DNA from 4 places in the Oceanobacillus sp. E9 genome. Region 2 is predicted to be linked to each of the others. Evidence: riboswitches for the same ligand, from Rfam matches in the RefSeq annotation. Region 2 holds a riboswitch; each other region holds the start of a gene.
What was found. Region 2 has a riboswitch for S-adenosylmethionine ahead of AQ616_RS10735 (5-methyltetrahydropteroyltriglutamate--homocysteine S-methyltransferase). Riboswitches for the same ligand answer to the same signal wherever they lie in the genome.
Positions count from the first base shown of each region.

Region 1: another riboswitch for S-adenosylmethionine. It lies ahead of AQ616_RS18675 (methionine ABC transporter ATP-binding protein); the one in region 2 lies ahead of AQ616_RS10735 (5-methyltetrahydropteroyltriglutamate--homocysteine S-methyltransferase).
Region 3: another riboswitch for S-adenosylmethionine. It lies ahead of AQ616_RS17330 (homocysteine S-methyltransferase family protein); the one in region 2 lies ahead of AQ616_RS10735 (5-methyltetrahydropteroyltriglutamate--homocysteine S-methyltransferase).
Region 4: another riboswitch for S-adenosylmethionine. It lies ahead of AQ616_RS02225 (iron-containing alcohol dehydrogenase family protein); the one in region 2 lies ahead of AQ616_RS10735 (5-methyltetrahydropteroyltriglutamate--homocysteine S-methyltransferase).

Region 1 covers NZ_LSNA01000011.1:43,681-46,972, reverse strand. The annotation lists gene gcvH (glycine cleavage system protein GcvH) at 41-421, shown strand; gene AQ616_RS18685 (ribonuclease M5) at 643-999, shown strand; gene AQ616_RS18680 (thioredoxin family protein) at 1,027-1,335, shown strand; SAM riboswitch class I at 1,417-1,515, shown strand; gene AQ616_RS18675 (methionine ABC transporter ATP-binding protein) at 1,642-2,670, shown strand; gene AQ616_RS18670 (methionine ABC transporter permease) at 2,660-3,292, shown strand, end outside.
Region 2 covers NZ_LSNA01000007.1:223,703-226,994, reverse strand. The annotation lists gene AQ616_RS10750 (3'-5' exonuclease) at 1-292, opposite strand, end outside; gene AQ616_RS10745 (CBS domain-containing protein) at 305-994, opposite strand; gene AQ616_RS10740 (MBL fold metallo-hydrolase) at 1,068-1,997, opposite strand; SAM riboswitch class I at 2,263-2,365, shown strand; gene AQ616_RS10735 (5-methyltetrahydropteroyltriglutamate--homocysteine S-methyltransferase) at 2,526-3,292, shown strand, end outside.
Region 3 covers NZ_LSNA01000009.1:239,040-242,331, forward strand. The annotation lists gene AQ616_RS17320 (ABC transporter permease) at 1-148, opposite strand, end outside; gene AQ616_RS17325 (aliphatic sulfonate ABC transporter substrate-binding protein) at 167-1,147, opposite strand; gene AQ616_RS17330 (homocysteine S-methyltransferase family protein) at 1,269-2,318, opposite strand; SAM riboswitch class I at 2,398-2,502, opposite strand; gene AQ616_RS17335 (DUF1801 domain-containing protein) at 2,723-3,151, shown strand; gene AQ616_RS17340 (thiolase family protein) at 3,153-3,292, opposite strand, start outside.
Region 4 covers NZ_LSNA01000001.1:483,602-486,893, reverse strand. The annotation lists gene AQ616_RS02230 (SRPBCC family protein) at 307-738, shown strand; SAM riboswitch class I at 946-1,065, shown strand; gene AQ616_RS02225 (iron-containing alcohol dehydrogenase family protein) at 1,174-2,307, shown strand; gene AQ616_RS02220 (MetQ/NlpA family ABC transporter substrate-binding protein) at 2,304-3,125, shown strand; gene AQ616_RS02215 (methionine ABC transporter ATP-binding protein) at 3,166-3,292, shown strand, end outside.

The DNA.
Region 1 (3,292 bases), on a different contig from region 2:
TGTATAGTTAAAATGGAATGATAATTTGGAGGGATTGTTTATGAGTTTGCCACAAGATTTATTGTATTCTAAAGAGCACGAATGGGTAAAACAAGAAGATGGGAAATTACGCATCGGGATTACAGACTTTGCTCAAGATGAATTGGGAGACATTGTGTTTGTCGAACTTCCTGAAATTGGGGAAGAGTTAAAAGCTGATGAACCCTTTGGGAGTGTAGAGTCTGTAAAGACAGTATCTGAACTCTATGCACCAGTAAGTGGAAAAGTAGTCGAAATCAACGATGAGTTGGAAGATAGCCCAGAGTATGTTAATGAATCTCCATATGAAAAAGCTTGGATGATTGTGATTGAACCATCCGACGAAAAGGAACTTGAAGAATTATTATCTGCAGAGAAATACGAGGCGTTTATTCAAGACTAATTTTTAGGCTGACAATTACACGTTATTTGTGTATAGTCAGCCTTTGTTTTATCATATAATGATAATATACAAATACTAGCTTATATTTCGATTAATGTATCAGTGAAGACGGTTTAAGTGTTTTGAGAATCGAATTATCATAAGTTTTATGGGAGATCTTTATTCCAAATCAAGTCGTGCTAAATAAGCATGTTTCTTGCTTACATAAGGAGTGCTATGCGATGATGACAAATGAATCTAATAAAGTAATAATTGTAGAAGGTTTGTCGGATAAACGACAGATTGAAAAAATCATTGATGATCATGTTATAATCGTTTGTACAAATGGGACTTTAGGTGTTGAAAAACTAGATGAACTACTAGAAACGTATCAATTAGATGAAAAAGATGTCTATATATTAGTAGATGAGGACCCTTCTGGTATGAAATTGAGAAAACAATTAGCGAGGGAATTACCTCATGCAGAACATATTTATGTGAGCAGTGAGTATCGCGAAGTTGCGGCTACACCTATGAAAGTTTTAGCTAATGTATTAATCGGAGCGAGATTTACAGTCCACCCATCTTATTTAATATAAAGAAAAGAACGATAAAGGTGATATATTATGAAGGAATGGAATAAACAAATGGAACGAGGTGTGATATATATTTACACACCATTTTGTGGAACTTGTTCGGTTGCGAGGGCGATGTTGGATAATATTGAACGACTTCACCAACAAGACATTTTTCACGAAATAAACGCATCTATTCACCCTGAATATATGCAGAACAACCAAATTGAAAGTGTACCATGCTTATTATTTATGGAAAATGGGGAAATTGTCGAAAGAATATATACGTTTTATTCAACTGCAAATATATATGATTATTTGATAAAATATCAACCAGAATTATTTTCAAATGCGACGTAATTTATTGATTGACAGTCCTATAAGCGCGTGCTAAGATAGGTACACTGAATTAATTAAAAATAACCATTAAAAATATGATATCTCTTATCTAGAGCGGTGGAGGGACTGGCCCTTTGAAACCGCGGCAACCTTCATAATTAATGAAAGGTGCCAATTCCTGCAGAAAATGAAAGATGAGAGAACGTCAGACGATATACGATAAGTACGTACGTCTTTCTGTTCTCTTACAGAAAGGCGTTTTTATTTTGACGAATTTTGGAGAAACTAAACGAAATGGTTGTTGGAGAGTAAGAGGAGGAATAAAGATTGATATCCATAGAAGGGTTAAGTAAAGTATTTTCATTAAATAAAAAAGACATCAAAGCTGTAGACTCATTGACCCTCAATATTGAAGATGGCGATATTTATGGCGTAATCGGTTATAGTGGAGCCGGAAAGAGTACGTTTGTACGTTTAATAAATCGACTAGAGGAACCTACATCTGGAAAAGTAACAATAGGAGATCAAATAATCACGGAATTAAATAAAAGTGATCTTCGTGTTGCACGACAAGATATAGGTATGATATTTCAACATTTTAATTTATTATGGTCACGTACGGTAGAGGACAATATTGGGTTTCCTTTAGAAATTGCTGGTGTTGATAAGCAAGAAAGAAAACGTAGAGTAAAAGAATTAATTGGATTAGTTGGTCTTGAAGGTAGAGAGAAATCATATCCTTCACAATTAAGCGGCGGACAAAAACAGCGTGTTGGAATTGCTAGAGCCCTAGCGAATTCCCCTAAAGTATTACTATGTGATGAAGCTACTTCTGCTCTAGATCCAGAAACGACTAATCAGATCTTATCATTATTACAAGACATTAATGAGAAATTAAATTTAACGATAATCTTAATTACCCATGAAATGCATGTTATTCGTAAAATTTGTAATCGTGTAGCTGTAATGGAGCAAGGAAAAGTAGTAGAAGAGGGACAAGTCCTAGATGTGTTTACAAATCCGAAACAATCAGTGACTAGAAAGTTCGTTGAACAGGTTATGAGTTCTAATGAGGATAGTGATATGTCAACGATCGTTGAAAATTATCCGAATGGGGTTTTATATCGAATTCATTTCTTAGGGGAGACTACAAATCAAACCTTAATCAGTCAGATAGCTAAACAATTTTCTGTAGATTTAAATATTATCCAAGGAAATATCACACAGACACAAGCAGGCAGCTATGGAGCATTGGTAGTTCAAGTAACGGGGAACGACAGTGAAATTGAACGAGCTAGAAGCTTTATCGAGAGTCAAGAGTCTGTTGAATTGGAGGTAATTCAACATGCTAAGTAGTTTATTTGAAGGGATCAAAATAGAAGATTTAATCGAAGCAACCTATGAGACGTTCTACATGACACTTATCTCAATGGTAGGAACAGCAATTTTTGGGATTTTGCTTGGGTTACTATTATTCCTAACTTCAAAAGGTAATATTTGGGAAAATCGAGTTGTGAATAATATTGTTGCAGCCTTTGTAAACATCTTCAGAGCTATACCATTTATTATACTAATTTTATTGCTATTCCCGTTTACCGATTTTCTAATGGGAACGATTCGTGGTCCTAATGCTGCTTTGCCAGCACTTATTATTGGATCTGCTCCATTCTATGCACGATTAGTAGAAATTGCACTTATTGAAGTGGATAAAGGTGTAGTGGAAGCCGCAAAAGCAATGGGAGCAAAGACAAGAACAATAATCTTTAAAGTTTTATTACCTGAATCAAAACCGGCACTCGTGTCTGGAATAACTGTTACAACAATTGCTTTGATAGGATATACCGCTATGGCTGGAGCGATTGGGGCAGGTGGACTTGGAAACTATGCTTATTATTTCGGGTTTCAGCGTCGTGACTTTGATGTTGTGTTATGGTGTACGATTATTATCGTACTTATCGTATTTATATTCCAATTCATC
Region 2 (3,292 bases):
ATTGACGTAAGACACTCATATCAAAACTTGCATTATGTGCAATAAGTATCGTATCTTCTAAATATGCTGATAATGTGGGCCACAGTTCAGCAAAAGTCGGTGCTTCTTGAACTTGTTCCTCGGTGATTCCATGAACATATATATTGCGTGAACGAAATGGGGCTAATGGATTAATTAGTGAGTAAAACTCATCTATAATTTCAGTATCATTCATAATTACCACACCTATAGAACAAGCACTATTTCTTTTTTCGTTTGCTGTTTCAAAATCAATTGCTGCAAACTTAACCATTCAAAACTCCCCCTATATCTCCATGATATCCCAATTGGTAATAATGCCTACCAACTTTTCATCTTCTTTCCCTGTTTTTGTAATAAGCAAAGCCGCAAGTCGATTACCTTTTTCAACTTGTTCTGTAAATACGTCAGCAGCTTCATATACGGACATTTCCTCGCTTATAAAAAGATGATTATCTGATTTTTCGTATTCTAAAATATCTTTAGCAGTTGCATCCGTTATTTGTTGACCATCGTTCATAGAATTTGCTATCCATCGAGCAATGCCCTTGTGTGTAATTAATCCTTTAAAATCTTGATTCTCATAAATAGGTAACTTCGTTAATCCTCTATCTCTTACTACTTGAAGTAACTTTTGCATAGAATCGTTTAATTGGAATGTAACAACTTGTTTTATGAATGCATTCTTTACTTGTTTTGGACTTGTAAAATCTTCTTCTATTTTTTCGATACGTTCCACAATTGTATCATGAGGTTCTGCAATCGCATAGGAAACATCGATACGGTTATGAATAATTGCATTTCTGAGTTCAGCAAATTCCAATAAATCCTCGTAGTATCGTTTTATCGTAGCATTAGAGTCTGATAGAACTCGCACTGCTCTAGAGAAACCCATTTCTTTTTTGTTTAATTGTGATTTTAATGCTTTGTCAATACGATTAAATGCTGTGATAAAGCGCTCTGAATTTTTATACATATCTATTTCTCCTATCTTTGCGTTCTATCATTTTAACCGTTCAAACTTAACATTAAACATTCACTTATATCGTTTATTTCGCCTTGTAAAGTACTTTGCCGTTTTTTTCTATACTTCGTATGTCCTGATTTTCCGCTAAATAAATTAACCGAGTTAATGTCGCCATAAACTGACTGACAAAAGCTGTCCCTTTCATAGGTCCATAAATTTTAGTTGTTATTTTAAAAGCAGACATCGGTTTGTCCGATAAAAGTTGTTTGAGTTCCTCAAGACGAAAGAGATGTCGATTATAAGTTTCCATTATTCGTTCTGATAAATTTTCCATCTCTTTTCCATGACCAGGTAATGCTAATCTACTCGGATATTCCTGTAATTCTAATAAAGATGGTAAATAGTCCTTTAATGGGTTCAACTCTTCTCCCATCCATAAGCCAATCACTGGTGAAAGATGCTCTAACACATGATCACCTATAATCATTATTTCTTCTTGCTTATTATAAAAACAATAGTGATCAGGAGCATGTCCAGGTGTCCAAATTGCTTGAAAAGGCTGATTACCTAAGATGATTTGATCACCATCATCAAAAAATCCGTCTGGTTCAAAATCATAGATAAAAGAAAAATCCTTTATTTTTAACGGTAATGGCGGTGTACCATGACGTTTAATTAGTGATTTCATTCTTTCCATATGTGATTTCCGATCTTTTCCCTTAAGCATTTCTTTATATCCTCGTCTAGATACAAAGACGGGGATGGCATATTCCTCTTGAAACCATTTTGCTAATCCTATATGATCCTCATGAGTATGCGTTAATATCAGCTTTTCAATTTGATAATTATCCAAAACCGCCTTCCAAGTTTCCTTAGTTTCCGTGGCATAAATACCGGTATCTATGACAGTATATCCTTTTTCTCCTTTTATTAAATAGCAATTCACTTCCCCCATTGCACCTTTAAACCGCACTACTAATTGAAATATATCTTCTGTCATTTTCTTTAGCATGAAATACCTCTTTCTAACACCATTCAATGTATAAATGAGCATATTGTTATTTTATCGTTCCAAGATGGAATTGCAAGACAAAGGAACTAAAAATACATCAAAAGCAAATAACATAAAAAGATACTTTTTATTTTGAGATATCTATTCTTCCTCGAAAGAATGGTAGTTAAATTACTGTCGTTTACATACTCGATAAATATTTATTAAAAAACTATTGACATCCTATTCGATATCTTATAAAATTTCTATTAATTAAATATGACAATTCTTATCCAGAGAGGTGGAGGGACTGGCCCAAGGAAGCCTCGGCAACAGACTTATTTAAGTACTGTGCCAATTCCAGTAGCGTAAATGCTAGAAGATAAGAAGAGTATATCGTACGGTTTCCTGTACCCTCTTCTTACTTGTAGAAGGGGGTATTTATTTTTCCCCTATTCTCTGTACAGAACTGTCATATGTTAGTTTCATAGAGCAAGACCCTACTCTGTGAGACTAAACAAAATTTAATGGAGAAAGAAGGAAGGAAAAATGACAAAAACAATAATCAAAGCACCATTTCGAGCAGACCATGTAGGTAGTTTGCTACGACCAGAGCGTTTGCATCAGGCTAGAAAAAATTATTCGGATGGAAATATCTCAGAAAAGGAATTGAGAGACATTCAAACAGAAGAAATCAAGCGGATCGTAGACAAACAAATTGAAATAGGTCTACAAGCTGTTACGGATGGTGAGTTCCGTCGTTTATGGTGGCATACGGACTTTTTAGAAGAATTGAATGGTATTGAAGGATATATTCCAGAAAAAGGTTACTTATTTAAAGGAATTGAAACAGAGAGATATAACATTCGTAATAACGGAAAGATTAGTTTTCCAACAGACCATTCATTTGTCAAAGATTTCATTGAATTTAAACAGATAGTAGGGGAGCGTGCTGTTGCAAAACAAACCATTCCTAGTCCAAATCAATTATTTCACAAAGGAACACGCAACCCAGAAGTTTATCCAGATATTCAATCTTATGCAGAAGACATTATCACTACGTATCGAGATGCAATCCAAGCATTTTACGAAGCTGGATGTCGATACCTGCAATTGGATGATGTATACATTGCCGGCTTGAACGTAGATGAGTTAATAACATTTGAAGAAGATTTATCTCGTCAAGAGTTGATTGATTTATCTTTATATGTTGTAAATAGTGTACTTGAGAATAAACCAGATGATTTAATCGTAACTACACACTTATGTAGAGGAAACTATCGTTCTACTTGGGCATTCGAAGGCAGTTATGCTCA
Region 3 (3,292 bases), on a different contig from region 2:
AACCAAATCTACTTAACACTTCCCAGACAATTAATAGCAAAATAGGAATAATACTTCCCATCCAAATTACTTCATATGACAAAAATGATTTGTTTCTCTTAAACTTATTTTTATCCCAATTAATAACTTCTTCAGACACCTTAGACAAGACAGCCACCTCTAATTATTAATTTAGCTCTTCTATAAATGATGGTTGGACAAGTTCATTTACAACCTTCTCAATGTCCGTATCAGCTTCAATAACTTCTCCCTCTAGAAGAACCTCTGCTGAATTTCTTAACGTATCTCGATGCTCATCTCCAGGAATGGAATTGGAAAAATCATTCCTCTCTAAAGTCTGTTTCGCTACATCTAGTGACATCTCTGCTTCTTCAGATAAAATCTGTGCAGCTGCTTCTGGATTATCTATTGTCCACTCTCTTGCTTTTTCATACGCTTCAATCACAACATGAACATAATCTGGATATTCTTCTGCAAAATCATCTCGCACGTTTAAAAAACCATATGTGTTAAATTCTTTATTTCGATAAAACAAGGTTGCATCAGATTCTAATTCGGCTCGAGCCATATGTGGATCTAGCCCCGCCCATGCATCTACGGAACCTTTAGACAAAGCAACCGCTCCATCACCATGTTGTAAATTGACAATTTCTAAGTCAGCCGCTGTTAATCCAGCTTCATTTAAAGCCCGTAGTAGAAAAATATATGGATCCGTACCTAACGTGGCAGCCACTTTTTTTCCTTTTAATTCTTCTACCGATTGGATTCCTGACTCAGAATCAGCAACTAAAGCTGTCCACTCTGGTTGAGAATAAATATATACATTTTGAATTGGAGAACCCTTGGCTTTAGAAACAAGCGCTGCAGATCCTGCAGAAGAACCAAAATCAATACTATCACTTGTTAAAAATTCTAAAGCCTTATTACTACCTTGACTTAGTACCCACTCCACACCTATTCCTTCATCTTCTAAGGCTTCTTCTAACCATCCTTGTTCTTTTAATACAAGGCTTGTTGGTGAATAATACGCATAATCTAACCGAATCTTATCAGGCTTTCCATCTGCTGCACTTGAATCAGATCCACATGCTGCTATTAAACTAATTATTATTATCACTAAAGCTATACTCATTAACTTACTTCTCATTAAATTCTCCTCCTTATAATTATTCAAATAAGATTACTTGGTTTTATAACAATGAGGTTCGTACTTCTCCAACTGTATCTAAATGAATAGTATAGGAGATTTACCATCAATATAAGATTTGTTATGCCTTAAATCGATAGCCTACATTATGTTCTTTTAATGTTTTATCTTTCCCAAACAAGAAATGCTTCTCCATATTAGGAGAATAGGGAGAATTAATGGTCTCCTTACCGACTGCCTCTGCAACAGCTCTAAGCATTGCTGGAGATGCTCCACAACATAACCCAATATAATTAACACCAATCCCCTTTGCTTCTTTTGCCCACTCTGCTAATTCATAACGGTTATGGTACAGTGGATCTAAAGCAGTTGGAAAAGTTGTTTCAGTAGGCAAATGGCAACTACAACCACCATCAGGTAAATTAAAAAATGTCGGATGCTCATCTGATGTACGATATGGAATGGGTAATGCTCCTACATAACCGTCTACATGCTTTCTAATTTTTGCAATATAAGGTTGCATCGTATCTGGACCTCGGAAACAATTCATTCCAACTACAAGTGCTCCCTTTTCCGATAATATTTTACAAGATTCCTCTACCGTATAGCCATCCCTTAAAATGTTTTCTCCCATTAACCCTAGTGTAATGACAGCTGGCAAGTCTTTTTTCAATATTTCTTCCAAAGCAATTTCTGCTTCTTCATGATAATAAAATGTTTCACCATTAATAAAATCAACATCTTCTTCTTTACTCCACTGAGCCATTTCAGCGAACATCTCTCTAACTTTAGATTTGCTTGATTCATCATAAGGGTCAAAGATATTTGTATTAGATATATTTCCTGCAACTAATGCTTCTTCCAATGGATGCTCTTTCGCTACTTCCTTTGCTAAACGAATAGCACTTCTATTCAATGGTTCTAATAATTCTTCCTTGCCAATAATGCGCATTTTTTCTCGATGTGCATTGTATGTAAATGCTAATACAACATCCGAACCAGCATTCATAAAATCACGATACGTTTGTTTTAAAGCATCCGGGTTCGCAAGTGCTACTTCTGGTACAAACGAACCTGCCTGTAAATACCCTCTCCTCTCTAATTCAAATAAATATCCTTCTCCTACTATTACCGTACCTTCTTGCAAACGTCTTTTTAAACTACGCTTCATCATAATCTCCTCCTTCATTATTTTTACAAACAAAAACCCTTCTTCCAAAAGTAAGAAGAAGGGTTAACCTACATTGTTCTTCTTATCTTTAAGGCATATAAGCCTATTGGAATTAGCACCATACCTTATAAGGCTGGTTGCTGAGACTTCATCGGGCCAATCCCTCCGTCTCTCTTGATAAGTCTAACTATATTTAATTTTTTAAAAATTAACTTTTTAATATCTTATATGATAACCATAAAATAATCAATAGGAAATTTAAATTATTCATTTATTATTTTTTAAATGATTTCCTAGTGAGTGATGCCGTGCCTGATAAAAAACTGCCAGTTGCAATCTAAATCAAAAATATATTGTAAATATTTGTTATACTATTATCAATCATAGGATTAGGAGTGATGAAAATGTATGAACTAAAAACAAAAGAAACAGAAAACAGTGTTATTCAATTCATCGAAAGTGTTGATCATCTTCAAAAGAAAGAAGATGCTTATAAACTATTAGATATATTTACCGAATCTACTGAGTATCCAGCAAAAATGTGGGGAACAAGTATTATTGGCTTTGGAAAATACAATTATAAATACGCTTCTGGCCACTCCGGAGAATTTTTAATAGTAGGATACTCTCCCAGAAAATCAAAAATTAGTCTCTATCTCGCAACAGATATTGTTCAAGATAGTGAATTAATGACAGCTTTAGGTAAATACACTACCGGAAAATCGTGTGTTTATATTAACAAACTCAGCGATATTAATCTTGATATCTTACGTCGTTTAATTAAACAATCACTTTTCCATATCAAATCAACTTATCCTGATACTGCAAAATAACTTAGCACTGTTCGATCAATATTGCCATTCCTTGGCCGCCACCAGCGCATAAAGTTGCTATACCATATTGCTGTTTTCTTTTTATTAGTTCATAGATTAATGTCGTAATTATCCGGGTGCCCGTAGCACCGACCGGATGAC
Region 4 (3,292 bases), on a different contig from region 2:
TAAACGTCGAAGAAGCAAACCTTCTTAGCGTGAGAAATCCGAATTTTTTGATGTTACACTCTACTCAAAGTCATTTAGTTGGTTTTGCTGTGGCTTTAAAATAAGATTGATCATTTTAAATAAAGTTCGATTATTTGGGATGAAGTGTGGATATTTGTAAAATACTGACGCTGACGTAATGTAAAAAAGGAAGGCAATAACTACAGGGAAGTATCCAAAAAATAGCAATCGATAAGAAACCACATTATTTGTAATGAGGTAAAATAAAAGTGGATTTGAAATTCTTTAATGAAGGAGAGATGAGATATGGCGAATATTGAGCATCTACAAAGTGTGAATGTTCCAGCGGAGCTAGTGTACGAAACATTGACTACTGAGAAAGGCCTTTCGGAAATATGGACAAATGAATTAAAAGTTAATAATCACATAGGTTTTATAAATGAGTTCCGATTTGGTGAAAATGACTTAACAAAGATGAGAATTGATGAGCTTGTTCCCGATAAAAAAATTGTGTGGCAATGTGTTGATTCGGGAGATGCAGAATGGATAGGTACGACTATTTCTTTTGATATCGAGGAAAATAATGGGAAGACATCAATCACATTTCGGCAGATGAATTGGAAGGATGTTACCACATGTTATCGCATTTGTAATTATAATTGGGCTATTTTTCTGTATAGTCTTAAACAGTATTGCGAAGAAGAAGTAGGTATGCCTTATCAAAAACGAAAGTTCTAGTTATCATTGAAAGGCAGAGGATAGTAATTCTAAGGTTCAAGCATTCTACCAAAGAGTACAAAAGCAAGGATAATAACTTGCAAGAAAAGGATTCCTCAATTCAATTTAAGGACACTAATGATTAATCTGACGTTATAAATAAAATCCCTTATTGACAATTAGTAAAAACCGTAATAGTATGATAATTAAAATTAAATACGCTAATATCTCTTATTGAGAGTGGCTGAGGGACTGGCCCTGTGACGCCCGGCAACCGTTCATCTTAATTCCAATGATGAATAGGTGCTAAATCCTGCAAAATACGGATAGTATTTTGAGAAATAAGAGAGGTGATGAATGACTTACATATTGTTATGTTATGCCTCTCGAGTTCAAATCGGGAGGCATTTTTAGTTTCCCAAAAAAATTTACACCATGAGAAAAGAGGAAGGGTTTATGTCCACATCTATTGTTAAAGGAGCTCCTGGTCATTATCGGATTGGCTCTGATGTCTTAGAGGAAATTCCTGTACTCCTTGAAGAATTATCAGTTGACTGTATACAAGTTATCGCAGGGAAGAAATCATGGCAGGCGGCAAAGCCGTATTTACCTTATGTATTAGTGGAGCAAGTAGAACCGAATATCATCTTTATCGAAGGTCATACCACGCTAGAAAAAGCAGAGACCATAGCGAAACAGCTTCATCAACATTCTGTGGAAGCTGTGATTGGTATTGGCGGCGGGACTGCGCTCGATATTACGAAGGCCGCAGCTGTGAAAGCAGATGTTAAATCGATTTTAATTCCGACGATTTCTGCGACTTGTGCTGCGTGGACACCGCTTAGTGTTTTCTATGACAGCGATGGGGCATTTACACATTATACGGATTTTCCGTTGGCGACGACGCTTGTCTTAGTAGAACCAGCTATCATTGCACATGCCCCAATAGAATATTTAAGGGCGGGGATAGGTGATACACTGGCAAAATTTTATGAAGCAGATGCATTGATCGAGAGTTTTTACCCGAATGAAGAAGCGCCTGTACCAGTGAAAGTTTCACAATTTTCTGCGGGGATTTGCCGGGATGTACTACTGAAGGATGGAAAGGCTGCACTGGATGCCGCACGCACTAAACAAGTTACGCCTGCATTTATTCGAGTTATCGAGGCGATCATCATCACGGGTGGAATGGTAGGCGGATTTGGCGATAAAGCAGGGAGAATTGCCGGTGCGCATTCGCTACATAATGGATTAACGGAAGCAATCGAGGCAAAAAACTTCTTACACGGAGAGCTCGTCGCATACGGAATTCTTGGCCAATTGGCATTCGAAAACAAAGAGGATGAGCTTTTGCGTCTACTCGATTTTTACGATCAATGGCAATTGCCGTCTAGTTTACAAGGAATCGGCATTGATGTAACCAATACGGAGCTCGTGGAGAAAATCATTCAGAAAGCAATTCTGCCGCAAGAGTCGATTCATTTTATGAATAAGGAAGTTACGGCGGAATCATTAGCTGGTGCGTTACAGCAAGTAGAGAAATATAATCAAGCCTATTACACGGAAAAAAGAGGAGAGAAAACATCATGAAAAAAGGATTATTAATAGCGATCGTATTTTTAGCAATATCATTATTGGCTGCGTGTGGCAGTGAGGAATCTAGCGGGTCGGGTCAAGGATTGTACGATGATGAAAAATTAGTCATCGGTGTAACGGCAGGGCCACATGAAGAAATTCTTGAAAAAGTAACGGAACTAGCAGAAGAGGAAGGCATCGAAATCGAGTCAAAGGTGTTCACGGATTATGTTATGCCAAACGTTGCTTTAGCTGAAGGGGAGATTGATTTAAATATCTTCCAAACAGAACCGTATTTTAATGCGTTTAAAGAAGATAGAAACTTAGATTTAGTGAAATCATTTGATACCGTTACTTTCCCGATGGGGATTTATTCATTAGATGTCGATGATGTGTCTGAATTACCTGAGGGATCCACCATCGGACTGCCTAGTGACCCTACAAATAGTGGTCGTGCACTTTTACTATTTGAACAAGCTGGTTTAATTGAGTTGGATTCGGAGACAGGAATTAATTCTACGGTTCGTGACATTGATAAGAATAACGGCAATTATGAATTTGTGGAACTAGATTCTGCGCAGATTGCACGTCAGTTAGAGGAATTGGATGCAGCTGCGATTAATACAAATTTTGCTATCGAAGCCGGATTTACCCCTACGGAAGATTCTATTTATATTGAGCCGAAAGATTCTCCTTACATTAACCATGCTGCGGTGAGGGCAGAAAACGAAGACGATGAAATCATCCAGAAACTAGCAGATATTTATCGTAGTCAAGAAGTCAAAACATTCATCGAAGAGGAATTTGGCGGATCGCTCATTCCTTCATGGTAAGGGAGTAAGGAAATGAGCGTAACGGAAGGAGCATAAACATATGATTGAATTAACGAACATCACAAAGACTTTTTCAGGAAAACAAGGAGATATTCATGCATTAAAAGATGTTTCTTTATCCGTTGGAAAAGGCGAAATCTATGGCGTAATCGGCTATAGTGGCGCCG